One region of the Hydrogenophaga sp. SL48 genome, then DNA from elsewhere that is predicted to be linked to it. Evidence: predicted binding sites of a transcription regulator. Region 1 holds the regulator's gene; each other region holds the start of a gene.
What was found. Region 1 encodes sigma-54, which starts transcription at its own class of promoters, with help from an activator protein. Its sites were predicted from a motif close to TGGCANGNAANCTGCTTT; they were not measured.
Positions count from the first base shown of each region.

Region 2: a site for sigma-54 is predicted at 3,987-4,004, ahead of IM738_RS03900 (PQQ-dependent methanol/ethanol family dehydrogenase). Genes of this name have one in related genera too.
Region 3: a site for sigma-54 is predicted at 5,120-5,137, ahead of pedF (cytochrome c-550 PedF). Genes of this name have one in related genera too.
Region 4: a site for sigma-54 is predicted at 5,040-5,057, ahead of IM738_RS19855 (P-II family nitrogen regulator). Genes of this name have one in related genera too.

Region 1 covers NZ_CP063400.1:5,096,043-5,103,296, forward strand. The annotation lists gene IM738_RS24260 (PsiF family protein) at 1-189, opposite strand, end outside; gene argS (arginine--tRNA ligase) at 315-2,012, shown strand; gene IM738_RS24270 (SPOR domain-containing protein) at 2,026-2,706, shown strand; gene IM738_RS24275 (thiol:disulfide interchange protein DsbA/DsbL) at 2,782-3,420, shown strand; gene lptA (lipopolysaccharide transport periplasmic protein LptA) at 3,557-4,201, shown strand; gene lptB (LPS export ABC transporter ATP-binding protein) at 4,231-4,980, shown strand; gene rpoN (RNA polymerase factor sigma-54) at 5,093-6,736, shown strand; gene IM738_RS24295 (THUMP domain-containing class I SAM-dependent RNA methyltransferase) at 6,881-7,254, shown strand, end outside.
Region 2 covers NZ_CP063400.1:806,828-814,081, forward strand. The annotation lists gene IM738_RS03880 (branched-chain amino acid ABC transporter substrate-binding protein) at 116-1,261, shown strand; gene IM738_RS03885 (ABC transporter permease) at 1,243-2,088, shown strand; gene IM738_RS03890 (quinoprotein dehydrogenase-associated SoxYZ-like carrier) at 2,085-2,888, shown strand; gene IM738_RS03895 (quinoprotein relay system zinc metallohydrolase 1) at 2,885-3,868, shown strand; gene IM738_RS03900 (PQQ-dependent methanol/ethanol family dehydrogenase) at 4,147-5,838, shown strand; gene IM738_RS03905 (c-type cytochrome) at 6,003-6,326, shown strand; gene IM738_RS03910 (hypothetical protein) at 6,302-6,922, shown strand; gene IM738_RS03915 (hypothetical protein) at 7,049-7,254, shown strand, end outside.
Region 3 covers NZ_CP063400.1:821,359-828,612, forward strand. The annotation lists gene pqqB (pyrroloquinoline quinone biosynthesis protein PqqB) at 1-182, opposite strand, end outside; gene pqqA (pyrroloquinoline quinone precursor peptide PqqA) at 281-355, opposite strand; gene IM738_RS03970 (alpha/beta fold hydrolase) at 430-1,542, shown strand; gene IM738_RS03975 (MBL fold metallo-hydrolase) at 1,539-2,564, shown strand; gene IM738_RS03980 (sigma-54-dependent Fis family transcriptional regulator) at 2,704-4,767, opposite strand; gene pedF (cytochrome c-550 PedF) at 5,181-5,678, shown strand; gene IM738_RS03990 (substrate-binding periplasmic protein) at 5,736-6,638, shown strand; gene IM738_RS03995 (helix-turn-helix domain-containing protein) at 6,681-7,254, opposite strand, start outside.
Region 4 covers NZ_CP063400.1:4,188,234-4,195,487, forward strand. The annotation lists gene glcF (glycolate oxidase subunit GlcF) at 63-1,292, opposite strand; gene glcE (glycolate oxidase subunit GlcE) at 1,390-2,520, opposite strand; gene IM738_RS19845 (hypothetical protein) at 2,597-2,839, opposite strand; gene IM738_RS19850 (ammonium transporter) at 3,129-4,589, opposite strand; gene IM738_RS19855 (P-II family nitrogen regulator) at 4,620-4,958, opposite strand; gene IM738_RS19860 (YifB family Mg chelatase-like AAA ATPase) at 5,264-6,820, shown strand; gene IM738_RS19865 (zinc ribbon domain-containing protein) at 6,856-7,254, opposite strand, start outside.

The DNA.
Region 1 (7,254 bases):
CTCGGCCGCTGCAGGCGTGGCCGGTGTGGCAGCGGTCGCAGGCGCAGCCGGGGTGGCCGGGGTGGCGGCGGGAGCCGCCGCCTGTGCCTTGGCTGGCGCCGCCGCGGGTGCGGCGGCAGGGGCGGCGGTTTGAGCCAGGGCCATGGACAAAGAGCCGGCCAGCGCGATCAAGGTGATGAGTTGTTTCATGGAGGTCCTCTGGTTGGAAGGGCGTCCCCGGATGTCGGTGCCGCCTTGCCCGGTGCCGGGCCCGTTGAACATACCGCATCCGGCCGCGCCGCCCCTGGCAGGCCGCCCCCGTAAAATCCCGCCCCATGCTCTCAGTCAAACAAGAATTGCTCAGCGGCCTGGCCGCCGGGCTGGAAACCCTGTCCCCCGGCGCGGGCGCCCGCGCGGCTTTTGAATCACCCAAGGTGGCCGCGCACGGCGATTTCGCCTGCACCGCGGCCATGCAGCTGGCCAAGCCGCTCAAGCTCAACCCCCGCCAGCTGGCGGAAACCCTGCGCGCCACGCTGCTGGCCCAGCCGGCGTACCAGCGGTGGGTGTCCGACATCGACATCGCCGGCCCGGGCTTCATCAACATCCGCCTCAAGCCGGCCGCGAAGCAGCAGACCGTGCGTGAAATCCTCGACGCCGCCGAGGCGTTCGGGCAACAGCCGCGCAACGGTCAGCGACTGATGGTCGAGTTCGTCTCGGCCAACCCAACCGGCCCGCTGCACGTGGGCCACGGTCGCCAGGCCGCGCTGGGCGACGCCATCTGCAGCCTGTACCAGACCCAGGGCTGGGACGTGCACCGCGAGTTCTATTACAACGACGCGGGCGTGCAGATCGGCACCCTGGCCCATTCCACGCAACTGCGTGTCAACGGCTTCAAGCCGGGTGACGAATGCTGGCCGACCGACCCCGAGAACCCGGCCAGCAAGGGGTTCTACAACGGCGACTACATCCAGGACATCGCCAACGATTTCCTGGCGAAGAAGACCGTCAAGTCCGACGACCGCGAGTTCACCGCCAGCGGCGACGCGCAAGACCTCGACGGCATGCGCCAGTTCGCGGTGGCCTACCTGCGCCACGAGCAGGACCTGGACCTGCAGGCCTTTGCCGTCAAGTTCGACCACTACTACCTGGAGTCCAGCCTGTACACCAGCGGCCGCGTGGACGCGACGGTGAAGAAACTCGTGGACGCCGGCAAAACCTACGAGCTCGACGGCGCGCTGTGGCTCAAGTCCACCGAGTACGGCGACGACAAGGACCGCGTCATGCGCAAGGGCGACGGCACCTACACCTACTTCGTGCCCGACGTGGCCTACCACATCGCCAAGTGGGAGCGCGGTTTCACCAAGGTCATCAACATCCAGGGCACCGACCACCACGGCACCATTGCGCGCGTGCGCGCCGGCTTGCAGGCCGCTGGCGTGGGCATCCCCCAGGGCTACCCCGACTACGTGCTGCACACCATGGTGCGTGTGGTGCGCGGCGGCGAAGAGGTGAAGATCAGCAAGCGCGCCGGCAGCTACGTGACCCTGCGCGACCTGATCGAATGGACCAGCAAGGACGCGGTGCGTTTCTTCCTGCTCAGCCGCAAGCCCGACACCGAATACACCTTCGACGTTGACCTGGCCGTGCAGAAGAACAACGACAACCCGGTGTATTACGTGCAGTACGCCCACGCGCGCATCTGCTCCGTGCTCGCGGCCTGGGGCGGCGATGTGGCGACGCTGAAGGACGTGGACCTCGCGCCGCTGGACAGCCCGGCGGCACAGGCGCTCATGCTGTTGCTGGCCAAGTACCCGGCCATGCTCAGCGACGCCGCACGCGACTTCGCGCCGCACGACGTGACCTTCTACCTGCGCGAACTGGCCGCGAGTTACCACAGCTACTACGACGCCGAGCGCATCCTGGTGGACGACGAGGCCGTGAAAAAGGCCCGTCTGGCGCTGGTCGCTGCCACCGCGCAGGTATTGCACAATGGTTTGGCGGTGCTCGGCGTGAGCGCACCGCAAAAGATGTGAATTGAAAGCACCCATGAAACTTCAAGCTACGCAGGCGAGAAAGCACCACGGCGGCACCCTCACGGGTTTCGTGGTCGGCCTGCTCGTCGGTCTGGGCGTGGCCCTGTCGGTGGCGGTGTACGTCACCCGCGTGCCCGTGCCGTTCGTGGACCGGGGCGTGTCGCGCAAACCGGCGCAGGACGCGGCCGAGGCCGAACGCAACAAGGGCTGGAACCCGAACGCTGGCCTGGCGGGCAAACCCGCGCCGTTGCCTGAGCCCCCTGTGGCGCCGCAGCCGTCCACCCCCGAGCAGACGCCACCCGACAAGGACGCGAGCGCCACCAAGACCGATCCGGCCAAACCCGGCGCCACCAAACCCGCCGATGCGGCCACGGCCAAGCCCGAAGCCGATCCGCTGGGTGATCTCATGAAGTCCAAGACCGGGGCTGCCGCCGACCCGGCTGCGGCGGGCGCCGATCCGTTCGCGTATTTCGTCCAGGCCGGGGCCTTCAGGTCACCCGAAGAGGCGCAGGCCCAGAAGGCGCGCCTGGCGATGCTGGGCATGGACGCCAGCGTCAGCGAGCGCGAGCAGGCGGGGCGCACCGTCTACCGTGTGCGCATGGGCCCCTTCGGCCAGAAGTCGATGGCCGACGCCACCCGCGAGCAGCTGGAGGTCAACGGGGTGGAGGCCGCGCTGGTGCGCGTGCAACGCTGACGCTGGTGCTGCCGGCTCACGGAACTTTTCGCTTTGGACACAGCCCCAACACACCCTTTCAAGGAGTTTGACCACATGGACCGTCGAGTTTTTTCCCGCAGCCTGTTCTCTGTCGGCGCCGCCGCAGCGGCCGGCATGAGTTTGACGCCCGCGCTCGCCCAGCGCGTCGCGTTCCAGGAGGGCAAGGACTTTGTGCGCCTGGCCAAGCCCGCGCTGACCGAATCGCCCGCAGGGCAGGTCGAGGTGGTGGAGTTCTTTGCCTACAGCTGCATCCACTGCTTCAACTTCGAGCCGGTCTTCAACGAATGGGTCAAACGCAAACCGGCCCACGTCAACGTGCGTCGCATGCCGGTGGCCTTCAACCAGAACTTCGTGCCGATGCAGCGCCTGTATTTCACGCTGGAAGCCATGGGCCTGGTCGACAAGCTGCACGAGAAGGTGTTCAAGGCGATCCACGAAGAGCGCCTGCCGCTGACCACCGCACCGGCCATCCTGGCCTGGGTGGAAAAGCAGGGCGTGAACCGCGACCAGTTCACCGGCATCTTCAACGGTGCCGCGGCCAAGCTGGGTGAAAAGGCGATCGGTCTTCAGGACGCCTACCAGGTCGAAGGCACGCCCGCACTGGGCGTCGCCGGGCGCTTCTACGTGGGCGGCCAGGGTCCACGCACCCTGCTGGTCGCCGACACGCTGATCGCCGAGGTTCGCAAGGGCTGAGCTTTTCGGTCCACGCGCACAAGGCCCGCTGTCTGCGGGCCTTGTGCTTTCAGGTGGGGAACAAACTCACGCCGAGGCAGCGAAACGTGTTTTGCACCGCTACAATGAATGCAAGATTTGTGCCCTCCCCAAAGCCATGCCCCAACACACCACGCCCCACCGTCCTTCTGCCTGGTTGTTTGTCGCGGTCCTCGCGCTGACGCTGTCCTCCGCTGCCCGGGCGGAAAAAGCCGACAAAGACAAACCCATGAACGTGGAGGCCGACGCCCTGCGCTACGAAGACACGCGCCAGACCAGCGTGTTCACGGGCAACGTCGTGCTGACCAAGGGCACCATCGTCATGCGCGGCGCCAAGATGGATGTGCGTCAGGATCCCCAGGGCAGCCAGTACGGTCTGCTGGTGGGCACCCCAGAGAAGCCCGGGTTCTTTCGCCAGAAGCGTGAGGGACTGGACGAGTGGATCGAAGGGGAGGGAGATCGCATCGAATACGACAGCAAGGCCGAAACCGTGCTGTTCACCGGACGGGCCGTGTTGCGGCGTTACCGTGGCACCCAGCTCAACGACGAAAGCGTGGGCAGCCAGATCCTCTACAACAGCCTGACCGAGGTGTTCACGGTCAAGGGTGGCGACACCAACCGAACCGCCGCCAACCCGACCGGCCGCGTGCGCGCCATGCTCACGCCGATTCCGGACGCACCGGCCGCCAATGTGCCCGCGCCTGTGCCCACCGATCCAGCCAAGCTGCGTCCCAGCAGCAAGATCACCGAGCCTCGCAAGTGACGGGGACCGTCTCCAGCCCACAGGGTGGGATGGCGTCGAACAGCCGCCTGGAAGTTCGGGGTCTCAAGAAGTCCTATGGCAGCCGCAAGGTGGTCAAGGACGTGTCGCTGTCGGTGGACAAGGGCGAGGTCGTGGGGCTGCTCGGCCCCAACGGCGCGGGGAAAACCACCTCGTTCTACATGATCGTGGGCCTGCTGCGCGCGGACGGCGGTGAGATTCTGCTCGACGGACGGCGCATCGAATCCCTGCCCATCCACCGCCGTGCCCGCCTCGGCCTGGGGTACCTGCCGCAAGAAGCGTCGATCTTCCGCAAACTCACGGTCGCGCAGAACGTGCGCGCCGTGCTGGAGCTGCAGCACGGGCCTGACGGCCAGCCGCTGCGTGAATCCGAGATCAACAGCCGGCTCGACGAACTGCTCAAGGACCTGCGGGTGGACCACCTGCGCGACTCGCCCGCGCCGTCCTTGTCGGGCGGCGAGCGCCGGCGCGTCGAGATCGCGCGTGCGCTGGCCACGCGGCCCCGCTTCATCCTGCTCGACGAACCCTTCGCCGGCATCGACCCGATCGCGGTGCTGGAGATCCAGCACATCATCGGTTTTCTGAAGGCGCGCGGCATCGGCGTGCTGATCACCGACCACAACGTGCGCGAAACGCTGGGCATCTGCGACCACGCGTTCATCATCAGCGACGGCCACGTGCTGGCCAGCGGCACGTCCGCCGAGATCGTCGAAAACGCCGAGGTGCGCCGCGTGTACCTCGGCGAAAACTTCCGCATGTGAGCATGACCCCCACGCTCCTCACTTCGTGTGGTTCGCTGCCCCCCAAGGGGGCTGATTCGCCTTGGGGCGGCCCGGCGGCGAATCGTTTTTCCGAGCAAGCGGGACAGGCCCTGTGAAACAAGGTCTGTCGCTGCGCGTCTCGCAGCACCTCGCACTCACCCCCCAGCTGCAGCAGTCGATCCGGCTGCTTCAGCTGTCCACGCTGGAGATGGCCCAGGAGGTCGAGCAGATGCTCGACGAAAACCCGTTCCTGGAACGCGGCGAAGAAACGGCCGAGCGCGAAGACTTTGGCCTGGCGCAGACCGATGCGCCGGTCAGCGTGGCCGAGCAGATCGCCGACGCGGCCTCGCCCGTGGATGAATTCCCGGTGGCTGCCACCGAGTTCGACAGCCGCGTGTCCAGCACCGACAGCGCGCCGTCCGAGAGCGCACCCGCCGACGATCTGGAAAGCCGGCTCGAAGGCGCCAGCCCGGTCGAAGAGAGCTGGGAAGGCGACGGCACCGTCGAAATGGCGCCCGATGACAGCGAGTGGGGCGGCGACGCCCCGGCGCGCAACAACAGCTCCTCCGGCGAAGACGACGAAACCGCCAGCGCGGCCGATCTGGCGCGTGTGCCCGTGAGCCTGCAGGACCACCTGCACGAGCAGGCGCGCTGCCTGCGCCTCTCCGACGAAGACCGCGCCGCCCTGTATTTCCTGATCGAGTCGCTCAACGACGACGGGTACCTCGAAGACCGCATGACCGACCTGGCGCGGGCCTGGTGGCAGCTGTCGGCCTCGCCCGTGTCCCACGCCGAGCCGGCGTTCGAGGTCATCGAGGCCATTGAGGGCCGCCTCAACACCGCGCTGCAATGGCTGCAGCAGATGGAGCCTGCCGGTGTCGGCGCGCGCGACCTGGGCGAATGCCTGCGCCTGCAGATCCTGGAGATGCGCAATTCGCCGGCCGCCCGCGCGGCGCTCGCCATCTGTGGCCAGCCGCTGGAGCTGATGGCCAAGCGCGATGTGAAGCGCCTTTGCGGCCTCTGCAGCCTGGACGACGAGACGGTGCGCTCGGGGCTGTCGCTGATTGCACGGCTGGAACCCAAGCCGGGCCGCCGCTTCGTGGACGTGGAGCGCAACGTGGTCGTGCCCGACGTGATCGTCACGCGCGCCGGTCGCGGCTTCAAGGTGTCGCTCAATGCCGAGGTCATGCCGCGCCTGCGCGTGCACGACGTCTACGCCAACGCCATGCGCGGCAACCGCGGGGGCCGTGACAACGGCGGCGAGGCCGGTCACGCTGCCATGCAGCAGCGCCTGCAGGAAGCGCGCTGGTTCATCAAGAACATCCAGCAGCGCTTCGACACCATCCTGCGCGTCTCCAGCGCCATCGTCGAGCGCCAGCGCAACTTCTTCATGCACGGCGAACTCGCCATGCGCCCGCTGGTGCTGCGCGAGATCGCCGACGAGCTGGGCCTGCACGAATCCACCATCAGCCGCGTGACCACCGCCAAGTACATGTCCACGCCGTTCGGCACCTACGAGCTGAAGTATTTCTTCGGCTCCAGCCTCGGCACCGAGACCGGTGGCAACGCGTCGAGCACCGCGGTGCGTGCGCTGCTCAAGCAGTTCATCGCGGCCGAAGAGGCGGCCAAGCCGCTCTCCGACAACCAGCTTTCCGACCTGCTCAAGGAGCAGGGCATCGAGTGCGCGCGCCGCACCGTGGCCAAGTACCGCGAAGCGCTGCGCATCGCGCCGGCGAATTTGCGCAAGGCGCTGTGAACACCCCCTGCGCCGCTTCGCGTCTCCCCCCTCAAGGGGGGCCGCACCCGCGGCTTGGCAAAGCCAGTTCCGTGGTGCGTGCTGGAAACGGGCGCGCGTGATCGCCACCTGCGGACGCACCCGCGCTCAACATCTGTACTTCCTGTGAACCAACTCAAACTCTTCCTCCCCTGCGCCGCCGGCGTCGAGGACATGCTGGCCGACGAGGTGCAGCGCATCACCAGCGAGCCGCTGGCCTTCAAGGCGCGTGGCGGTGTGGGCGTCAAGGCCTCGTGGCGCGATGCCATGCGCCTGAACCTGCACAGCCGACTCTCTCAACGGGTCTTGGTGCAGCTGTGGCACGGCGGCTACCGCAGCGAGCAGGACTTGTACAACGCGGCTGGCGAGATCGCCTGGGAAATCTGGTTCACGCCGAAGCAGACCATCAAGGTCGAGATCACGGCGCAGCACAGCCCGCTCACCAGCCTCAACTTCGCTGCACTGAAGATCAAGGACGCGATCTGCGACCGCTTCCGCGA
Region 2 (7,254 bases), 1.1 Mb from region 1:
CCCTCAAGGGGCAATGCCTGCGGCCCGTCCTGAGCTTGTCGAAGGGCAGTTCCGCGGCATTCTGGTTTGGGGTGCCCTGCGCGCCTGCGGGTTGGCGTTGTTTGGCTTGGCTGGTTTGTTCTCCCTGCCTGCTTTCGCGGCGACCAAGGTCACCATCGCCGTGGTGTCGCTGGACGGTGATCCGCGTTACGCGCCGCGCCGCATGGAGAAGGCCTACCCCGGTCACCCGACGGGTCGCGCCATCGACGGCGTGAAGCTGGCGGCGGAAGATTCGGCGTTCGAGCTGGACGCAGCGGGGCTGGAGCTGGTGGTGAAGGACGTGGTCTTGCCCAACGCGGCCGCGTTGCCCAAGGCGCTGGCCGAGCTGAAGGCCGCCAAGGTGCAGCACGTGGTGGCCGACCTGCCGTTGCCCGAGTTGCGCGCCCTGGTGCAGGCCGCGCCCACGGCGCTGGGTGGCGCCATCGTGTTCAACACCGCGCTGGACGACGACAGCCTGCGCGGGGTGCAGTGCGCCGCGCACCTGCTGCACACGGCGCCCAGCCGCGCCATGCTGAGCGACACGCTGGCGCAGTACCTGGCCGCGCGCAACTGGCGCAAGGCGCTGCTGCTGCAGGGCCCCTTGCCGGCCGACGTGCCGATGACCGAGGCCTTCAACCGCTCGGCCAAACGCTTTGGCATCAAGGTCGTGGCGCAGAAGCCGTTCAAGCTCACCGGCGATCCGCGCGAACGCGACCTCGGCAACACGCGCCTGCTCACCGGCGACCGCGAACACGAGGTGGTGGCGGTGATGGACAGCGACGGCGAGTTCGCGCGCCTGCTGCCCTACGCCACGCAATGGCCGCGCCCGGTGGTGGGCGCCAACGGCCTGGTGGCCACGGCCTGGCACCCGCAGTGGGAGCGCTACGGCGGCCCGCAACTCACGCGCCGCTTTGTCAAGCTCGCGCAGCGGCCCATGCAGGGCCCCGACTGGGCGGCCTGGGCCGCGGGCCGCGCGGTGGCCACGGTGCTCGCCGAGAACCCGAAGGCGCCGGTGGCTCAGCAGCTCAAGGCGCTGCGCGGCGGCAGCACCACGCTTGACGGTTTCAAGGGCCGCAACCTCTCGTTCCGTGCCTGGGACGGTCAACTGCGCCAGCCGCTGTTCCTGAGCCACGTGGACGGTGTGGTCGGCACCGCGCCACTCGACGGCGTGTTGCATCCCAAGGAAGTGCTCGACACGCTGGGTGTCGATGAACAGGAGAGCGCATGCAAAGCGCGGCCGTGAATCCCGCCGTGGCGCCCTCGCTGCCCCTGCACCTGCTGCGTGCGCTGCGCGCGGTGGTGGGTCGCGAGTTGAACCGCTTCTTGCGCCAGCCCACGCGCCTGGGCTCGGCGCTGGTGCGGCCGCTGCTGTGGTTCGTGGTGTTTTCGGCCGGCTTCAACAACGTGTTCGGCGTCGCCATCGTGCCGCCCTACGAGACCTACATCGAATACAAGGCCTACATGGTGCCCGGCCTGCTCGGCATGGTCGCCCTGTTCAACGGCATGCAGAGCTCGCTCTCGATGGTCTACGACCGCGAGATGGGCGTGATGCGCCTGCTGCTCACCGCGCCGCTGGCGCGCGGCTGGCTGCTGGCCTTCAAGCTGCTCGCGGGCACCTGCCTCTCGGTGCTGCAGATGGGGGTGTTCCTCGCGATCGCCTGGGCCTTTGGGGTGGAGGTGCCGCTGGCCCACCTGCCGGGCCTGCTGGTCGCCATGGCCTGTGGCGCCACCATGCTCGCCGCGTTGGGGCTGATGCTCTCGGTGTACGTGAAGCAGCTGGAGAACTTTGCCGGCACGATGAACTTCGTGATCTTCCCCATGTTCTTCATCAGCCCCGCGCTGTACCCGCTGTGGAAGCTCGAAGAATCGGGCGCGTGGTGGCTGCTGAAACTCGCCGAGTGGAACCCCTTCACCCACGCGGTCGAGGCGATGCGCTATGCGCTGGTGGGGCAGTTCACGGCGCTGTCGTGGGCAGTGGTGGTGGGCTGCGGTGTGGTGTTTTTTGTGGCGGCGCTCTGGGGGTACGACCCGCAAAGAGGCTGGGTCAAGAGCAAGGGAGGTGGCGGATGAGCCCGTTCATTCAACGCCGCCATCTGGTGGGCAGCGGCTTGATGGCTGCACTGCTGCCCGCTGCGCTGCGCGCGCAAGACGACCAGACCGGCGGCGATCCGCTCGGCTCCATGCAGTATCCCAGCCTTCGTGAGCAGACCATCGGCCAGGCCACGGCGAAGTTCTCCGACGCGGTGGTGATCAAAGGCCCGGCCTTTGCCGACGATGCGATGAACGTGCCGCTGCTGGTGGACGCGCGCGCGCTCGACAAGGTGGGCGGCGGTGTCGCGCGCATCCGCGTGGCGGTGGACCGCAACCCGGTGCGCCAGGTGCTGGACTTCGAACCCCTGCGTGCGCTGCCCATGCTGGCCTTTCGCATCCGAATGGAGCAGGCCTCGCCGGTCCGTGCGTTCGTGCAGACCCAAGACGGCCAGTGGCATGTGGGCAGCACCTGGGTGCAGGCGGCGGGCGGCGGCTGCACGGTGCCCGGCCTCACGCGCGCCGACGGTTCCTGGAGCAAGACCCTGGGCCAGGTGCAGGCGCGCTTCTTCAACAACGTGCTCGAAGGCAGCCGGCGCCTGCGCGTGCGCGTGATGCACCCCATGGACACCGGCCTGGTCGCGGGCATTCCGGCCTTCTACATCGAAGACCTGCAACTGGTGGACGGCGCTGGCCAGGCATGGTGGAAGCTGTCGCTGCACGAGCCGGTGTCGGAGAACCCGATCATCACCTTCGAGCTGCCGCCGCAGGCGGTTCCGGGCCTCCGGGTCGTCGGTCGCGACAACAATGGCAACCGCATCGACGCGGAGGTGGGCGCGTGAAGCGGCTGCTGTGTTGCATTGCGTTTGCGCTCGCAAGCGCCTCGCAGGCGCAGACCATCGCTGTGCCACCGATGGCCGCCAAGCCAGACGCGGCCACCTTCAACTACGACCTGAAGCCGCGCCAGATCGCCGACGGCACCTGGGTCATCGAAGGCGCGGTGCAGGACTTCAGCCGCGCCAACGGCTGCAACATCATCAACACCGCCTTCATTGCCACCGGCGCGGGCGTGGTCGTCATCAACACCGGGCCGTCGCGCGGGTATGGCGAGCAGCAGCGCCGCGCCATCGAGCGCATCACGCGCGAACCGGTGCAACGCGTGCTGGAACTCAACCTGCACCCCGACTACTTCTTCGGCAACCAGGCCTGGGCCGACCGGCCCACGCAGGCGCTGGCCGGCAGCATCGCCGGCATGCAGGCCGAAGGCACGGCCTACGCCGACAACCTCTACCGACTCTGCGGCGACTGGATGCGTGGCACCGAGTCCACGCCCGCGCGCGAGGCCGTCTTGCCGCAGACCCTGCAGGTCGGCATCCACAAGCTGGAACTGATGCGCCTGCACGGCCACACCGCCGACGATCTGGTGGTGCTTGACCGCCACACCGGCGTGCTGTTCGCGGGCGGGCTGGTGTTTGCCGAGCGCGTGCCGACCACGCCGCACGCCGACTTCGCGGCCTGGCTGGCCAGCCTGGATGCGCTGGAGCGGCTCATCACCAGTGGCCAGGTGAAGACCGTGGTGCCCAGCCACGGCCCGGTGCACAGCGGGCTGGCCGGCGTGCAGCAGACGCGCGACTGGCTGCAGTGGCTGACCACGCTCATGCAGTCCAGCGCCGAGCGCGGGCTCGATCTGGGCGAGGTGCTGCGCACGCCCGTGCCCGAGCGCTTCGCGCGCTGGGCCGCGCAACCCGCCGAGCTGCACCGCTCGCTCACGCAGTGGTACCCGCGCTACGAGCAGCGCGTGCTGGCTGCGCCAGCGAAGTGACCCATTTTTGAACAGTGTCACAAGGGTGTCTCGCTGAGCGGGGCGGCTTTGGCGCAGTTGGGCCCCGGTGCTCCGTTTGGAGGGTCGATCTTCTCGGTGAAAACCCTAGGGAATCGGCTGGCACAGAAGTTGCCATTTCCTGGTGGCGTGCATGTTCAAGACCGGAGGGCCGGAGCCAGAAAAAGAGCGGTCGGACAGCACCAACCACCGGAAAGCCATCAACCTCACGAACGAGCAGGAGACCCACAGTGAAACGCACCCTATTGAGCCTTTTGGTCATGGCCGCCACGGCCCACGTTGGCGCCCAGGGCGTCACCGACGCGATGATCGCCAACGACGCCGCCACGCCCGACAACGTCCTGAGCTGGGGCCTGGGCACCCAGGGCCAGCGTCACTCGCCGCTGACAGGCGTCAACGCCAAGAACATCAGCAAGCTGGTCCCCGTGTGGTCCATGTCGTTCGGTGGCGAGAAGCAGCGCGGCCAAGAGTCGCAGCCGCTGGTGAACAAGGGCAAGATGTTCGTCACCGCGTCCTACTCGCGCATCTTTGCGCTGGACTCCAAGACCGGCAAGAAGCTCTGGAAGTACGAGCACCGCCTGCCCGAGGGCATCATGCCCTGCTGCGACGTGATCAACCGCGGCGCCGCGCTGTACGACAACCTCGTCATCTTCGGCACGCTGGACGCCCAGCTCGTGGCCCTCGACCAGGACACCGGCAAGGTGGTGTGGCGCGAGAAGATCGACGACTACTCTGCCGGCTACAGCTACACCGCCGCCCCGCTGATCGCCGAAGGCCTGCTCATGACCGGCGTGTCCGGCGGTGAGTTCGGCGTGGTCGGCCGCGTGGAAGCGCGCGACCCCAAGACCGGCAAGATGGTCTGGACGCGTCCCGTGGTCGAAGGCCACATGGGCTACAAGGACGGCAAGGAAAACGGCATCACCGGCACCACCAACGCCACCTGGCCCGGGGACACCTGGAAAACCGGTGGCGCCGCCACCTGGCTGGGCGGCAGCTACGACGCCAAGACCGGCCTGGCCTATTTCGGCACCGGCAACCCCGGCCCCTGGAACAGCCATGTGCGCAAGGGCGACAACCTGTATTCCACCTCCACCGTCGCCATCGACGTGAAGACCGGCCAGATCAAGTGGCACTACCAGTCGACCCCGAACGACGGCTGGGACTACGACGGTGTGAACGAGTTCATCACCTTCGACATGGACGGCAAGCGCGTCGGCGCGAAGGCCGACCGCAACGGTTTCTTCTATGTGAACGACGCCGAAACCGGCAAGCTGCTGAACGCCTTCCCCTTCGTGAAGAAGGTGACCTGGGCCACCGGCATCGACCTGAAGACCGGCCGTCCGAACTTCGACCCGGCCAACCGCCCTGGCGACCCGACGGCCGCGGGTGGCGACGGCGCCAAAGGCAAGTCGGTGTTCTCGGCGCCCGGCTTCCTGGGCGGCAAGAACCAGATGCCCATGGCCTACAGCCCCAAGACCGGCCTGTTCTACGTGCCCACCAACGAATGGGGCATGGAGATCTGGAACGAACCCATCACCTACAAGAAGGGCGCCGCCTACCTGGGCGCGGGTTTCACCATCAAGCCGCTGTTCGACGACCACATCGGTTCGCTGCGCGCCATCAACCCCAAGACCGGCAAGGTCGAGTGGGAAGTCAAGAACGAGGCTCCGCTCTGGGGTGGCGTGCTGACGGCCGGCGACCTGGTGTTCTGGGGCACGCCTGAGGGCTACCTCAAGGCCGCCGACGCCAAGACCGGCAAGGTGGTGTGGCAGTTCCAGACCGGCTCCGGCGTGGTGGCCCCTCCCATCACCTGGACCGAAGGTGGCGAGCAGTACGTCTCGGTCGTGTCCGGCTGGGGTGGCGCGGTGCCGCTGTGGGGCGGTGAAGTGGCCAAGAAGGTCAACTTCCTGGAGCAGGGCGGCTCGGTCTGGACCTTCAAGATCGCTAAATAGGCTCCCCCCTGCGCCGCTGCGCGACTTCCCCCTTAGGGGGACCACACCTTGGACCGGCGGAGCCGGCTCCTTGGTGTGTGCTGGGTGGGACTCTTGGCATCCTCTGCCGCGTCTGAGTTCCACCCTTTTTGTTTTCTCTGTTTACTGATTTGTGAGTTGTGATCATGCGTACCCTTCTTCTCCTCACCTCCGGCCTCCTGCTCGCTTCGGGCGCTGCGCACGCGGTCGACGAGGCGGCCGCCATCGAGCTGGCCAAGAACAACGGTTGCCTGTCGTGCCATTCGGCCAAGGAAAAAATCGTCGGCCCCGCCTACAGCACCGTCGCCGACAAGTACCGGGACGACAAGGACGCCGTGGCGAACCTGGTCCAGTCCATCCAGTACGGCAGCAAGGGCAAGTGGGGCCGCATCCCCATGCCGCCACACCCGGGCATGAACGCCGCCGACATCAAGACCCTGGCCCAATGGGTGATGACCGCCAAACACTGAGGGCGCACCGCTCGCGAACCGCCACGGGGGCGGGCGCGATCCTGGTGCGAGCGCTGGTGGGTGCCGCGCTCTGCGGCGCGCTGCAGGGCGCTGCCCAGGCCTTTGAATTGAGCGGCGAGAAGGCCCTGGTGGCGCTCACCAAAGACGGCCAGCGAACCCGCATCGGCTCCGTGTTTTTCCAGCCCGCGGCCGCCGGCGCCGCAGGCTTCCGGGTGCAGATGGACCGCGCCGTGATGCAGGACCACTTCCTCTCCATGCGCGAGTTCAAGTGCCTGCCCGCCGCGCAGGAAATCACCTGCTTCGTGGCCTACCCCTATGCGCAGCCCGGCACCGTCTCACCCGGTCAGCTCGCGTGGCTGGAGCACAGCCTGCTGTTTTTCTACAAGCAGCCCGCCGACTTCGGCGCCAAGCTCTGGAACGGCATCATCTTCAAGTTCACGCAGACACCCACCGGCCTGGTGGGCCGGCCGCAGGCCGTCGACCTCAACCTGATCGGCGTGCCGCCCGACAAGCTCAACGAGCCCCCCTACGGCCCGTTTCAGCGCGACGACTTTGCGCCCGGGGCGCGCTGGGTGCAGGAACTGCGCATCGAATGACCTCCGGTGCCCGTCGGAGCGCGCAGGGGCTGCCCGCCGGCCGGTACATGTCGTCACACCTGGATGCACGGTGCGGTGAATTCTGTGGATAGCATCCGGTCCAGTCTTTCACAACAGGAGCACCCCATGACAACACCAAACCCCTTCAAGACCCTGAACCGCCTGGCACTGGCCCTCGGCTGCCTGGCCTCTGGCGCCGCCTGGGCCCAGGTCACCGTGGTGGTCACCCCGCCGGTGGTGGTCCAGCCGGTACCGACCCAGCCCGTGGCGTCTGCGCGGCAGCAGGAAATGGCCGTGCAACTGGCCCGGGCCAACCTTTCTCAGCAAGGCGT
Region 3 (7,254 bases), 1.2 Mb from region 1:
AGGATGTCGGGCGAGGCGTTGACCAGCAGCCAGTCAGTCCCGTCGGCGCTGACCGCGATGGACGATTGGGTTCGCGCGGTGGCGCGGACCGTGCCCTGGCGCAGGCCGTCACAGTTGGGGCAGTTGCAGTTCCATTGCGGAAAGCCACCGCCGGCCGAAGAACCCAGGACCCGGATGCGCATAGACTGAGCTGGAACGTTTCAGGCGTTCAGGAAAGTAGGGGAATGAAAAAAGCGCACGCGTTGTGCACCCGTGCGCTTTGAAATGGAACCGCCGGTGGTCAGCGGTTGGCGATGTACATCGTGATTTCAAAACCGAAACGCAGGTCGGTGAAAGCGGGGGTGGTCCACTGCATGAAAGTCTCCTGTATGGGTTGGCATGAAACATGTCTGCCGACTTGTCTGCACCACTGCACCTCAAGCCGCAACGATGAAAAGCAATAACGATGCCACGAATCAGCACGGGTCTGAGAGCCACGGCGACCGTGGGGCTCGGGCCGCGCTGCGCCCCTGGCACCAACCACTGTACCTGCCTCTGGAGGCGCCGCAACGCCTGGCGTACCGACTCAGGGGAAACCCCGAGGGCACAGCGTGGCTGCTGCTCCACGGAGGGCCGGGCGGCCGTTGCCAGCCGGGCATGCTGGCGCCGCTGAATCTGGCGCGGCACTGGGCCATCGCGCCTGATCAGCGCGGCTGCGGCGACAGCCGCCCGCAGGGCCGCACCGCGCGCAACCACACGCAGGCGCTGGTGGCCGACCTGGAGGCGCTGCGGGGGCATCTTGGGCTGGAGCGCTGGTCCATCCTCGCCGGCTCCTGGGGCACGGTGCTGGCGCTGGCGTATGCGCAATCCCATCCCGAGCGGGTGGAACGCCTGGTGTTGCGCGGCGCCTTCGCGCTGCGCCGCCGGGAGGTCGGCGGGCTGCTTCAACGCGTGCGTGGCTCAGGGAAAACCATGAGGCCGACGCCGGCCTCGTGGCCCACCGCGCCGGGCACTTCATTGCCTGCGCTGCTCAGCCGACTGCGCCAGTTGCTTCAAACTGGTACACCCGCTGTTGCATCGCTGCGCGCGGCGCGGCGATGGGCATGGCTCGAATCACTCGATGCCGAGCGGGGCCTGCGGCGCGCCCTGGTTCACGCGGCCGCGCGGCACCCCGAATCGGCGTCCGCGTTGCGCGGCGCCTGGGTCTCGCTCCGGCGCGGCGCCCGCCAGCGCGCAGCGGCCTTTCAGCGACCCGCCGGCCGCGACGATGAGGCTTTGCAGCGCAAATACCGCGTGCAGGCGCACTACCTGTTGCACCGGGGGTTCGTGCGCCCCGGCGAGCTGGACCGGGCCGTGCGCACGCTGGCCCAACGCGGGGTGCCCGTGGCCTGGGTGCACGGGCGCTGCGACGCCATCTGCCCGCCGGGCAACAGCCGCAGCTGGGCGGCGCTGGGGCAGCGACTCGCGCCGGGCTCGGCCTCGCTCACGATGCCGCTCAGCGGCCACCTGGGGCACGAGCCCCTGATGCTGGTGGCGCTGCGCCGCGAGGTGTGTGGCGCATGAGCGGGTCCTCGACCTGGTGGCGCGCCGCTGTTCGCAGCCTGGCGGTCTTGGTGATGGCTGGCTCGGGGGCGATGGCGCACGCGACCGCATCGACAGCCGCCGATTGCCGCGCGGCCGAGCCTGTGCCCTGGCAGGCGGTGGCGCCCGGTGTCTGGGTCTGGCTGCCGCCGGGCGCGGGCGACGTGTCCCCTGCGAACGCGGGCCATGTGGTGCCGACCAGCGTGGTGCTGGGCGGGCGGGATGCGCTGGTGATCGACCCCGGGCCGAGCCACCGCCACGGCCTGCGGCTGCGCCACTCCATCGAGTGCCGTTTCAAGGCTCGCGTGCGCTGGATCGTCAACACCCACGCCCACTCGGAAAACGTGCTCGCCAACTCGGCTTTCGCCGACCAGGCGGCCAACGGTCGCGTCGACATCCTGGCCACGGCCGCCACGCGCGAAGGCATGGCGCAGCGCTGCCCTGACTGCCTTGCCAGCCTCACCCAGCGCGTGGGCGAAGCGGCGATGGCGGGTACCCGCATCGTGCTGCCGAACCGGACCCTGGCCGAGGGCGATCAACTGCGCGTGGGCGCGTTGCGATTGCGCGTGATGCGCGTGGAGCAGGGCCACACCGAAGGCGACCTCGTGCTCTGGAACCCGCGCCACCGCCTGCTCTGGGCCGGCGGGCTGGTCTACCAGGGGCGCGTGCCCGAGCTGGCGCAGGGCAGGGTGGATCACTGGCTCGCGGCGCTGGCGCGGCTGGAGGCGTTGAAGCCGAGGCAGGTGCTGTCCACCGTGTGGTCAAAAGGGAGCCAGGGTGTTCCGCCCCCTGCAGTCGCGGCCACCCGCGACTACCTGCAATCGCTCCGCGAACGCACCCTGCAAGCCATGGACGAAGGCGCCCAGCCCCAGGAGATCGACCGCGTGAACCTGTCAGCGTTCCAGCACTGGGAAGGCTATGCCGCGAGACACGGCTTCAACGTGCAACGCGCCTGGCGCGAACTCGAACCGGTCTGGATGGACCGGGCGGCGCCGACGAAATAACAAATCCGAAGGACTCGCTATCACTCCGGAGCGATGTGACTTGAACCGAGGATGCGGCGGAACTGGCTTGGCCAGGCCGCTCGCATCGCCCCTTGAGGGGCAGAGCGGTTACGCGCAGCGAACAAGCGACGGGGGTGGTTCACAACAGCCCCGGGGGGAGCTGATCCTTCTTCCGGTAGATCGTGTTGCGCGACACCCCCAGCGCCTTCGCCGCTGCCGACACATTGCCCTTGTGCAGGCGCAGCATCTGCGCCATGGCGCTCAGCGCCACGTCCTGCAGGCGCTGGCCGTCCACCGCCGGTTCGGGCATGGGCGGTGCATTCGGCATCTCGGGCAGCGTGGTCGTCGCCGGGGTGATGGCGCCCATCAGGCGGTTCGGAATGGGGTTGGGCAGACCGTGCTCCAGCTCTTCGATGAAGTCGTCGGGCAGGTGCTCCATCTCGATCACGCCGTCGTTGCCCACCATGACCACCGCCGTGCGCAGCAGGTTGTGCAGCTGGCGGAAGTTGCCCGGCCAGTGGTAGCGCTTGAAGATGTCCATGACCCGCGCGGAGATGCCGATGTGCTGGCCGTTCTCGCAGAGCGCCTTCACGATCTTCTGCACCACGAGGTCGAAGTCGGTGCGCTCGCGCAGCGCCGGCAGCCGCACCACCAGGCCGTTGAGGCGGTAGTACAGGTCTTCGCGGAAGTCACCGCGCGCGATCATGTCTTTCAGGTTCTTGTGCGTGGCGCTGACCACTGCCACGTCCACGTCCACTTCCTTGCCCGCGCCGAGCGGGCTCACCTTGCGCTCCTGCAGGACGCGCAGCAACCGCGCCTGCAGGTGCTTGGGCATGTCACCGATTTCGTCGAGGAAGAGCGTGCCGCCGTTGGCCTGCAGGATCTTGCCGATCGAGCCCTTCTTGCGCGCGCCGGTGAAGGCCCCTTCCTCGTAGCCGAACAGCTCCGACTCGATCAGGTTGTCGGGAATCGAGGCGCAGTTGACCGAGACGAAGGGCTGACCGGAGCGCGTCGAGTCGCCGTGGATGGCCTGGGCCAGCAGGTCTTTGCCGGTGCCGGTTTCGCCCAGGATCATCACCGGGATGTCACGCCCCGACACCCGGCGCAGCTTGTGGATGACCGACGCCACCTGGGGGTCGCCGGTGTCCAGGTACTGCAGCGAGGACAGCTGCATCTTGCGCCCGGTCTGCTTCAGCAACGCGGGCACCGAGCTCGCAGACGCCGTGGGTGCCTGCTGCTCTTCGGCCTGCTGCGGGTTCGCCGCCATGGGCCGCCCGGCCGACCAGGGGTTGCTCGCCTTGACCTTCACCCGGCACCAGACCGACACGCCGTTGTGCAGCACCAGCTGCTTGGGGTTGGGCATGGCGCCGCTGAACAGCTCGAACAGCGAGGAGATCGGGATGCCGAACAGCGACGAGAAGGTGTGGGCCTTGAGCGCGGCGAAGGGCAGGCCGATCTGGAACTGCGCGCTGCGGTTGGCCGAGATGAAGCGCCCCTCGGGCGAGAACACCGCGATGCCTTCGACCAGCGTGCCGAGAAACTCGGAGCGGGTGTGGAAATGCACCCGGATCGCCTTCGGGAAGATGTCGGCGAACATGTGGTTCTCGATCATCTGCGCCGACATGCGCACCAGCGCCAGCGTGTGCTGGTGGAAGCTGCGGTGGTCACCCGTGACGTCGAGCGCGCCGATCACCTGGCCGTAGGGATCGAAGATGGGCGCGGCGGAGCAGGTGAGGAACTTGTTGGCGTTCAGGTAGTGCTGGTTGCCGTGCACGGTGAGCGCTTCTTCTTCGGTCAGCGCGGTGCCGATGGCGTTGGTGCCCTTGTTGCGCTCGGACCAGTCCATGCCGGGGGTGAGCGCCACACGCGAGGCTTTTTCGAGGAAGTCGGTGTCGCCCAGCGAGTGCAGCACCATGCCCTTGGCCGAGGTCAGCAGCACCATGCTGTGGGTGTTGACGATCTGGTCGTAGAGCGTTTCCATGACCGGTGCCGCGTGCTGGAACAGGAAGCGGTTTTCATCCAGGGCGTCGGTCAGGATGCCGCGCGAGGGGCTGGTGAAGTCGGGTTCGCTCTGTTCGGTGATGCCGTAGGCACGCGAACGCTGGTGAGACTGGCCGATCGGGTCGTGACCGGCGGGGGAGAGGGCCGGTGGCGGAGTGTCGGCTCGCTCACCGCCGGGGCGGGTGTACATGGCGGCACTCATGTTGTCTCCAGAGTCCGAGGGGAATCCCCCCCAGTAGTCCATGGTCCAGTTCGGATCTTGTGATTCGCCCTGGGGAGGAACGTCGTTGTGTGGTTCGTGAGTCATGTGATTTTCTTCATATCTGTGCCACGAATCAACACTGGGTATTCCCCGAGTGAAACAGTGTGTGGCAGTTGCCTCGATCTGGTACACAAGCAAATCGCCGGCCATGCGCAGAGGGGCCGATCTGGCCGGACAAAGCCACGTGGGCTGTCACAGTCGGTCCATGTGGCACAGCGGTGTGGTGCAAATTGGAACAGTCGAGGCGGGCGGTGGCGCCCTGGTGGCCGTGAGAGCGGGTGCCGGAAACCGGTGGCCTGCTTATTGCTTTTCAGGCTCCCGAGCCCCTTTTTTTGACCCCGGAGACAAGCCCCATGAAGACCCATTTTCTCAAGCCACCGGCGCGTTCGGCGCTGCGCCTGCTCGCTCTCGCCGCCTGCAGCCTGGCCGCTGCCGCCGTCATGGCGCACGGCGACGTGACGCCTCAAGCCGTCGACACCAAAACCTTGCCGCAGCTCGGCGAGAAATGGCGCGATGCCAACCCCTACAACGAACAGAGCCCGGCACGCGGCGAAGCCCTGCGCATCGGCACCTCGGCCTACAACCAGAACTGCGCGCGCTGCCACGGCCTGGAAGCCATTTCCGGCGGCATTTCGCCCGACCTGCGCAAGCTCGACGCCGATTGCACCGGCATGGCCGATGCGACCAAGAAGGCCGCGTGTTTCAAGGAAATGGACGACTACTTCATCGCCACCGTGCGGCGCGGGCGGGTGCGCGACGGCCGGGTGTACATGCCACCCTTCGAGGGCACGCTCTCGCAGGAAGCCATCTGGTCGATCCGCACCTACATCGAGACGCGCCGCGAGCCCTGATCGGGCCGTTTCCCCACGGCGCCGCGCAGTGAACACCACAACAACGAGACAAGCCCCATGAACCAGACCCCCAGGCCGCCACGTTCACACCCCATCCATGCCCTGCGCCGCCGCGCAGCGCTGGCCCTGTTGCTGCCGGTGCTCGCCGGGCACTGGCCGGCGCAGGCCCAGACCGAGCTGACCGACCTGGCCCGCATCAAGGCCAGCGGTGTGCTCAAGGTCGCGGTCTACAAAGACAACGCGCCCCTGTCGGACGGGCCCGTGACCGACATGAAGGGGCTGGACGTGTCGCTGGCCGAGGCCCTGGCGCGGCAGCTGAAGCTCAAGCTCTCGCTGCTGCCCTACGACGCGGGCGAGAACATGGGCGACGACTTGCGCAACATGGTCTGGCGCGGTCACTACCTGGGCTACGGCCCGGCCGACGTGATGCTGCAGGTGCCGGCCGACAAGTTCCTTGCGCAGGGCAACCCGCAGGTGATGATTTTTGCGCCCTACATGCGCCAGTCGGTGATGCTGATGCACGACACGCGCAAGCTGGCCGATGCGGCGGTGCCCGAAGACCTCAAGGGCGTGCCGCTTGCGGCCGAGCGCGGCGCGGGCGCCGCCAGCGTGCTCATGGGCCATGGTGGCGGCCTGCTGCGCAACCAGGTCACGATCTACAACACGGGTGTCGAAGCCGCCCAGGCGGCGGTGGACGGCAAGGCCGTCGCCGCTTTCGTGACGAGGGCTCAGGCCGAGTCGGTGCTGTTCCGCAACCCGGGCGCGGCGGCCCATTTCCGCCTCAGCAAGCTGAACTTCAACAACGGCATCGCCGACACCGGCTGGCCGGTGGGCATGGCGGTCAAGTCGGCGAACAAGGAACTGGCGCAGGCCCTCGAAGCCGCCATGAAATCCCTGCGCGACAGCGGCGAGATGTTGGCGATCTTCAAGCAGCACGGGTTGACGCTCACCGCGCCGTAGCTGTTGCCCCCTGGGGGGTGACGCCGCAGGCGGCGCGGGGGGTCACCGCCTATTCAGTTTGCGGTACACCGTGGCGCGGCTGATGCCGAGGGCTCTTGCAGCTTCCATCACGTTGCCGCGGGCTTCGTCCACGGCGCGGCGGATGAGGGCGGTCTCCACATCTCTCAGGGGCACGCTGTGGCTCACCGGGCGGGCGGCGCCGGTCAGGCTGACCGGGCCGGGGTTCTGTGCCAGCACCAGCAGGCGCAGGCCCGACCACAACGGCACCTCGGCCGCAGGCCGGTGGCTGCGCGCGGCGTCGAAGAGGCTGTCGGACGGCACGGCAAAGACCTCGCTGATGTGAAGGGACTGTCGCTGGGGAGAAAGGCCCAGCATGTCCGCCGCAGCGCGGTTGGCGCCGCCGATGCAACCGTCGTCGTCCACGCACACCAGTCCGTCGTTGTCGTCGCCCAGCACGCGGCCGGGCCAGTTCAGCCGCAGCAGCAGCCGGTGAGGGCGGGCGGTGGTGAGGGCGTTCTCGATGCTGCGCGCGGACTGGGTCACTAGGTGCTTGAGCGCCGGCTGCTCGGCCACATCGACACCGGTGAGGTCCAGCATGCCGACGCATTGACCATCG
Region 4 (7,254 bases), 910 kb from region 1:
TGTATCGCCGCGGCGGCCCGGTGCCAGCCAGGCCGGCGCCCGTGCGGAAATGCCCACCGGTGTCAGCTCAACGCCTCATCCAGCAGCTCCACCCAGTGCCGCACCGGCGTGGCCGTGCCGCTCTGCAGGTGGGTGATGCAGCCGATGTTGGCGCTGGTGATCACGTCGGGTTTCAGCTCGCTCAGGTGGCCGAGCTTGCGGTCGCGCAGCTGGTACGACAGCCCGGGGTTGAGCACCGAATAGGTGCCGGCCGAGCCACAACACAGGTGCGCCTCGTTCTTCGCCACCATCACCGTGAAACCCATGGCCGACAGGTGCTGCTCCACGCCGCCCCTGAGCTGCTGGCCGTGCTGCAACGTGCAGGGCGGGTGAAAGCCGATGACCTTTTTCGCATCGGGCTGCTTCGTCAGCAGGGGTTTCAGCACCGGCACCAGTTCGGGCAGCAGCTCGCTCAGGTCGCGGGTCAGCAGGCTCACCCGTGCGGCCTTGTGCGCGTGGGTCGGGTCGTCGGCCAGGATGTGGCCGTACTCCCTCACGGTCACCCCACAGCCGGACGCGTTCATCACGATCGCCTCCACACCCTGCTCCAGCAGCGGCCACCAGGCGTCGATGTTGGCGCGCATCTGCGCCATGCCGCCGTCCTGGTCGTTCAGGTGGAACTTCACCGCACCACAACAGCCGGCCTCGGGCGCGATCACGGTCTGGATGCCGGCGGCGTCGAGCACGCGCGCGGTGGCGAAGTTGATGTTGGGCATCATCGCCGGCTGCACACAGCCCGCGAGCATCAGCACCTTGCGCGCGTGGGTCCGCGTGGGCCAGGTGCCGGCGTTTTGCTTCGCCGGCACCTTGTTTTTCAGCGAGGCCGGCAGCAGCCCGCGCACCAGCTGGCCCAACTTCATCGCGGGGCCGAAGGCCGGCGAGGTCAGGCCCTCTTTCAGCAGCCAGCGCACCGCCGTTTCGCCCGCCGGGCGCGGCACTTTTTCGTCCACGATCTTGCGGCCGATGTCGATCAGATGGCCGTAGTCCACGCCACTGGGGCAGGTGCTTTCGCAGTTGCGGCAGGTGAGGCAGCGGTCCAGGTGCAGCTGCGTCTTGCGCGTGGGCTCTGCCCCTTCGAGCACCTGCTTCATGAGGTAGATGCGGCCGCGCGGCCCGTCCAGTTCGTCGCCGAGCAACTGGTAGGTCGGGCAGGTGGCGGTGCAGAAACCGCAGTGCACGCACTTGCGCAGGATGGCCTCGGCGGCCTGGCCGTCGAGGGTGTTCTTGTATTCGGGGGCGAGCTGGGTTTGCATGTGGTTCAGACGATTGAAACCTGGCGCCGGGCCGCCCCAAGCCGGGTTTGCACCCCCTGGGGGGGCAGCGACCCGCGCAGCGGCGGAGCATGGGGGCTCATGTTCTGCCGGGGTTGAAGATGCCTGCCGGGTCGAACTCGGCACGCAGGCGTTGGGTGATGGTGTCGATCACGGCGGACTGGCGGTCGAAGCGCGGCACGCCGGGCGCACCGTCGGCGCTGGCGCGGAACAGCGTGGCGTGGCCGTTCACTGCTGCGGTGGCGCTGCGGATCTCGGCGGCGGCAGAGGCCGGCGCCCAGAGCCAGCGCTGCGCGCCCTGCCATTCGATGAGCTGCGCGTAAGGCAGCGGCAACACCGGCGCGGTCTGCGGCACCGAGAGGCGCCAAAGGCAGCGGTCCGCCGCCGGCGCATTGAAGAACGGCAGGCGCTGGTCGCGGCAGGCGGCCCAGTCGGGTCCGGCCTGGGCGTTGTCCATGCGGGCGCCGCCGGCTTCGCGGCCCAGGCGTTCGCAGGCCGATTCCACCGCCGCCACCGCGCCGCGCAGGCGCAGGAACAGCAGCTCGGGCGCATCGGGCGCGGTGTCGTCTTTCACCCAGCACGAGGCATTGATCGGGAGCGGCTGGCCGCCCCAGCGGTGCAGCTGCTCCAGCGCGTCGTGCTGGTTCAGGGAGAACACCAGCGTGGCTTCGGCCGGTGCCACCGGCAGCACCTTGAGGCTGATGTCGGTGATGACGCCGAGCGTGCCCATGGCGCCGGCCATGGCCCGGCTCACATCGTAGCCCGCCACGTTCTTCATGACCTGGCCGCCGAAGGTGAGCCACTCACCCTTGCCGTTGATGAACTGCAGGCCGAGCACGTAGTCGCGCACACCGCCCGCCGTGGCCCGCGCGGGGCCGGCCAGCCCGGCCGCGACCACGCCGCCGATGGTGGACGCGGCGCCGAAGCGCGGGGGTTCGAACGGCAGGCACTGGCCCTGTTCGGCCAGGGTCGCTTCCAGCTCGGCCAATGGCGTGCCGGCGCGCACGGTGACCACCAGCTCGCTGGGCTCGTGGCTGACGATGCCCGCCCAGTCGCGGGTGGAGAGTGCCTCACCGGTCACGGGCTCGCCGTAGAAGGCCTTGGTGTCACCTCCGGTGATGCGCAGCGGTTGGCGCGCGGCCGTCGCGGCGTGCACCTGGTCGATCAGCTGGCGAGGGGAGTCGGTGGGGCTGGAGCTCATGGCCGCCATGGTAGCGGCGGCATCGTTCAAGGCCTTTGAATTTTTTGCACGGCCTGGTGCAATCGCGGCCGTCCGGTGCGGCGGCTCAGCGCGTGTGCCCCAGGCACGCGCCGGCGTTGGGCCGGCCCTTGCACTCCCGTTTCAACCGTTTGCTGCGGGCTTCGGGGCTTTCGGAGGACGGTGCATCGATGAAGCTGACCTTGCTGGGTGGGCGCTGGGCACCCGACCTGGGCGCGGCCGCAGCAGCCAGCTGCGCGGCGCCAAGTCCCAGGGTGCAGGCCAGGCCGGCGAGCCAGACGACGGATGCACGGGTGCGTTGAGGGGACATGGTCAAGCCTCCTGCCGAGCCGCCTCAAAGGAGGCTTGTGCCCCCTCGGGGGGCAGTGAGAACACGAAGTGTCGAACGTGGGGGTGCATGGCGTGCTCCTGAATGTGATGTGGGTTCAGCCCCGCATGCTGGCCAACGGCCTCCCCTTTGTCTGTGACCCATTCACCAAAAAAAACCCGCAGGCCTTGCGGCGTGCGGGTTTGAACATCCAAAGGAGACACTCGAAAAACGCGGCGCGGGATCGTTCCTTGCGGTCAGGTCGGCGCGCCGCCGGGGGACACTCTTTCGATCAGCGGTTGTAGGCGGTTTCGCCGTGCGAGCTGATGTCCAGACCTTCGCGTTCCTGCTCTTCGGTCACACGCAGGCCCAGGGTCAGGTCGACGATCTTGTAGGCCACGTAGGCCACGACGGCAGACCACACCATGGTGATCAACACGCCTTCGGCCTGGATCAGCAGCTGGCCGCCGATGGAGTAGTCGTCACCCTTGACGCCACCCAGCGAGCCCGCGGAGAACACACCGGTCAGCAGGGCACCGACGATGCCGCCGACACCGTGCACGCCGAACACGTCGAGCGAATCGTCCGCACCCAGCATCTTCTTGAGACCAGAGACGCCCCACAGGCAGAGGAAGCCGGCGATCAGGCCGATGATGATGGCGCCCATGGGGCCCACCGTGCCGCAAGCCGGGGTGATCGCCACCAGGCCGGCCACCGCGCCAGAAGCTGCGCCCAGCATCGAGGCCTTGCCCTTGCCCAGCGCTTCACCCACACACCAGGCCAGCACGGCAGCGGCGGTGGCCAACAGGGTGTTGATGAAGGCGAGCGTGGTGCCGCCGTTGGCTTCCAGGTTGGAGCCGGCGTTGAAACCGAACCAGCCCACCCACAGCAGCGAGGCACCGACCATGGTCAGCGTCAGGCTGTGAGGCGCCATCGATTCCTTGCCGTAGCCGATGCGCTTGCCCAGCACATAGGCACCGACCAGACCGGCCATGGCGGCGTTGATGTGCACCACGGTGCCACCAGCGAAGTCCAGCGCACCCTTGTCGAACAGGTAACCGCCGCCGCCCCAGACCATGTGAGCGATGGGCAGGTAGCTGAAGGTGAACCAGATGGCGCAGAACAGCAGCACGGAACCGAACTTGATGCGCTCGGCGAAGGAGCCGACGATCAGCGCGCAGGTGATGCCCGCGAAGGTGCACTGGAAGGCGATGAAGATGTACTCGGGAATCATCACGCCCTTGGTGAAGGTCGCCGACAACGAGTCGACCGTCACGCCTTTGAGGAACACCTTGTCGAAGTTGCCGTAGATCAGCCCTTCACCGCCGAAGGCCACGCTGTACCCGTAGACGGCCCACAGCACGGAAATCAGCGAGAAGACGACCATCACCTGCATCAGCACCGACAGCATGTTCTTGCTGCGGACCAGACCGCCGTAGAACAGGGCCAGGCCAGGGATCACCATCATGATGACCAGGACGGTGGAGATCATCATCCAGGTGACATCACCTTTGTCGACCGTTTCCTTCACGACCTCTTCCGCCGGAGCGGCTTCAGCGGCAGCGGGGGCTGCTGCATCGGCAGCGGGCGCCGCCGGGGCGTCAGCAGCGGGTGCCGCTGCGGGGGCGGCATCGGCCGCCGGGGCCGCTGCCGCGGGGGCGTCAGCGGCGGGGGCAGCGGTCTGGGCGACGGCGTTCAGGCCGCCAAAGGCCAGGCCCATGCCCAGCAGCAAGGTAGCGAGTAGCTTTTTCATGTTCGAGCTCTTTCGTGTGCGGGGTGGGGATCAGAGCGCTTCTTTGCCGGTTTCACCGGTGCGGATGCGAACCACCTGTTCGAGGGAGGTGACGAAAATCTTGCCGTCGCCGATCTTGCCGGTGCGTGCGGCACCTTCGATGGCTTCGATCACGCGGTCGACGAGGCCGTCGTCCACGGCGGCTTCGATCTTGACCTTGGGCAGGAAATCGACCACGTACTCGGCGCCGCGGTACAGCTCGGTGTGGCCCTTCTGGCGTCCGAAGCCTTTGACTTCGGTGACGGTGATGCCTTGCACGCCCATGCCGGACAGCGCTTCGCGCACTTCGTCCAGCTTGAACGGCTTGATGATGGCGGAAACCATTTTCATGCTGTGTTACCTCTTCTAGATCAGGGGAGATGTCCGGGCCAACCGGCTGACACCACGGGTTGATGCAATCGCTTACAGGGCTTAGCAGGGACCGTGCCAAGTCGTGCGACGGCACTGTCGCGAAAACGCCGGTTTTCCCCCGGGCGGGGGCTGGCTGGTGGCCCGGCCTGTGACATCATGAAAACGTGCACGCGGCCTGCGGCGATCGCCTCGCCGGGCCTTCGCACCAAACAAGTGCAACCGGGAACCCTGTGCTTCCCGAGCCACCGCCAGAAGGCATGCACCGAAACAGGGAGAAACCAACAATGAGTCTGTCTTTGGTGCACAGCCGTGCGCTGCTGGGCCTGGAAGCACGGCCGGTGCAGGTGGAAGTCCACCTCGCCAACGGCCTGCCCAGCTTCACGCTGGTGGGCCTGGCCGACACGGAAGTGAAAGAAGCGCGCGAACGCGTGCGTTCGGCCATCGCCAACGCCGGGCTCGAATTCCCCAGCAACAAGCGCATCACCGTCAACCTGGCCCCGGCCGACCTGCCCAAGGACTCGGGCCGTTTCGACCTGCCCATCGCGCTCGGCATCCTGGCGGCCAACGGGCAGATCAACGCCGCGCGGCTGGCTGGCTGGGAGTTCGCCGGCGAGTTGTCGCTGGGCGGTGAGTTGCGCCCGGTGCGCGGCGCGCTGGCCATGAGCCTGGCGCTGCACCGCGACGCGGGCGATGCCGCCGCGCAGTCCAGGTTGGTGCTGCCGCCCGGCAGCGCCGAAGAAGCGGCGCTGGTGCCGCAGGCGCAGGTCTACCGGGCGCGGCACCTGCTGGATGTGGTGTCGCGGTTCCTGCCCAACGGCGCGGCGGGCGCCGGCGAGGTGCCGCCCGACGACGGCGGGTGGGCGCGACTGGCGCCGACGTCCATCGGCCAGGCCCCGAGTTACGCCGACCTCGCCGACGTGAAAGGCCAGGCCGCCGCCAAGCGCGCGCTGGAGATCGCCGCCGCCGGTGGCCACAGCGTCCTGATGATGGGCCCGCCCGGCTCGGGCAAAAGCATGCTGGCGCAGCGCTTCGCCGGCCTGTTGCCGCCCATGGCGGCCAACGAGGCGCTGGAGTCGGCCGCCGTGGCCTCGCTGGCCGGGCGCTTCTGCCTGGAACGCTGGGGCCAGCGGCCCACCTGCGCGCCGCACCACACCGCCAGCGCGGTGGCCCTGGTGGGCGGCGGTTCACCGCCGCGGCCGGGCGAGATCTCGCTCGCGCACCACGGCGTGCTCTTTCTGGACGAACTCCCGGAATTTCCCCGCGCCGCGCTGGAGGCGCTGCGCGAGCCGCTGGAGAGTGGCCACATCCGCATCTCGCGCGCGGCCATGCAGAGCGAGTTCCCGGCGCGCTTCCAGCTCATCGCCGCCATGAACCCCTGCCCCTGTGGTTTTCTCGGTCACCCCACCCGGGCCTGCCGCGACACGCCCGACCAGATCGCGCGCTACCAGAGCAAGCTCAGCGGCCCGCTGCTTGACCGCATCGACCTGCACGTGGAGGTGCCGGCGCTGCCCCCGAACGACCTGCTGCACGGCGTCGCCGGTGAGCCGAGCGATGCGGTGCGCGAGCGTGTGGTGGCCGCGCGCGAACGCGCGATCACACGACAAGGCGAGGCCAACCAGGCCCTGGCCGGGCAGGCGCTCGACCAGCACGTGCACGCCGACCCGGCCGCGCTGAAGTTCCTCAACACCGCCGCCGCGCGGTTGGGCTGGAGCGCCCGCAGCACGCACCGCGCGCTGCGCGTGGCCCGCACCATCGCGGACCTGGCGGGGACCGATGAGGTGGGCGTGGGGCACGTGGCCGAGGCGGTGCAGTACCGGCGGGCGCTGCGACAGGCGGGTTGACGCGCCGGGCACCATCGGCCCGGGCGCGCCACGTGTCAGTTCGACTGCTGGCGGCGCGCCTCGTCCATCTGGCGGAAGCGCACGCAGACAGGATCGCTGGCGAACGAAGGTTTGCCGCATTCGCGTATCCGGCAGAAATCGCGCGCGAGGAAATTGCCGCTGCCCGCGCAGACCTGGTCCACCGTCGCACCGGTGGATGCCGGCGCGGCAGCCGGCGCAGCCGCAGCTGCAGCCACTGGGGCGGGGGCGGGGGTGGGAGCGGGGGCAGGAGCGACCCCGGCATGCGTCGATTCCGCTGTCACCGGCCGCGGCAGATGAGGCGCTTCAGCGCGGCGTCGGGCGTCCTCGGCCCGTTGCAACTCCCTGACGAGCTTGGCGCGCTGCTGATCCAGCTCCAGCTGGTGCGCGCGGTCCCGCTGGGCCACCTCTTCAAC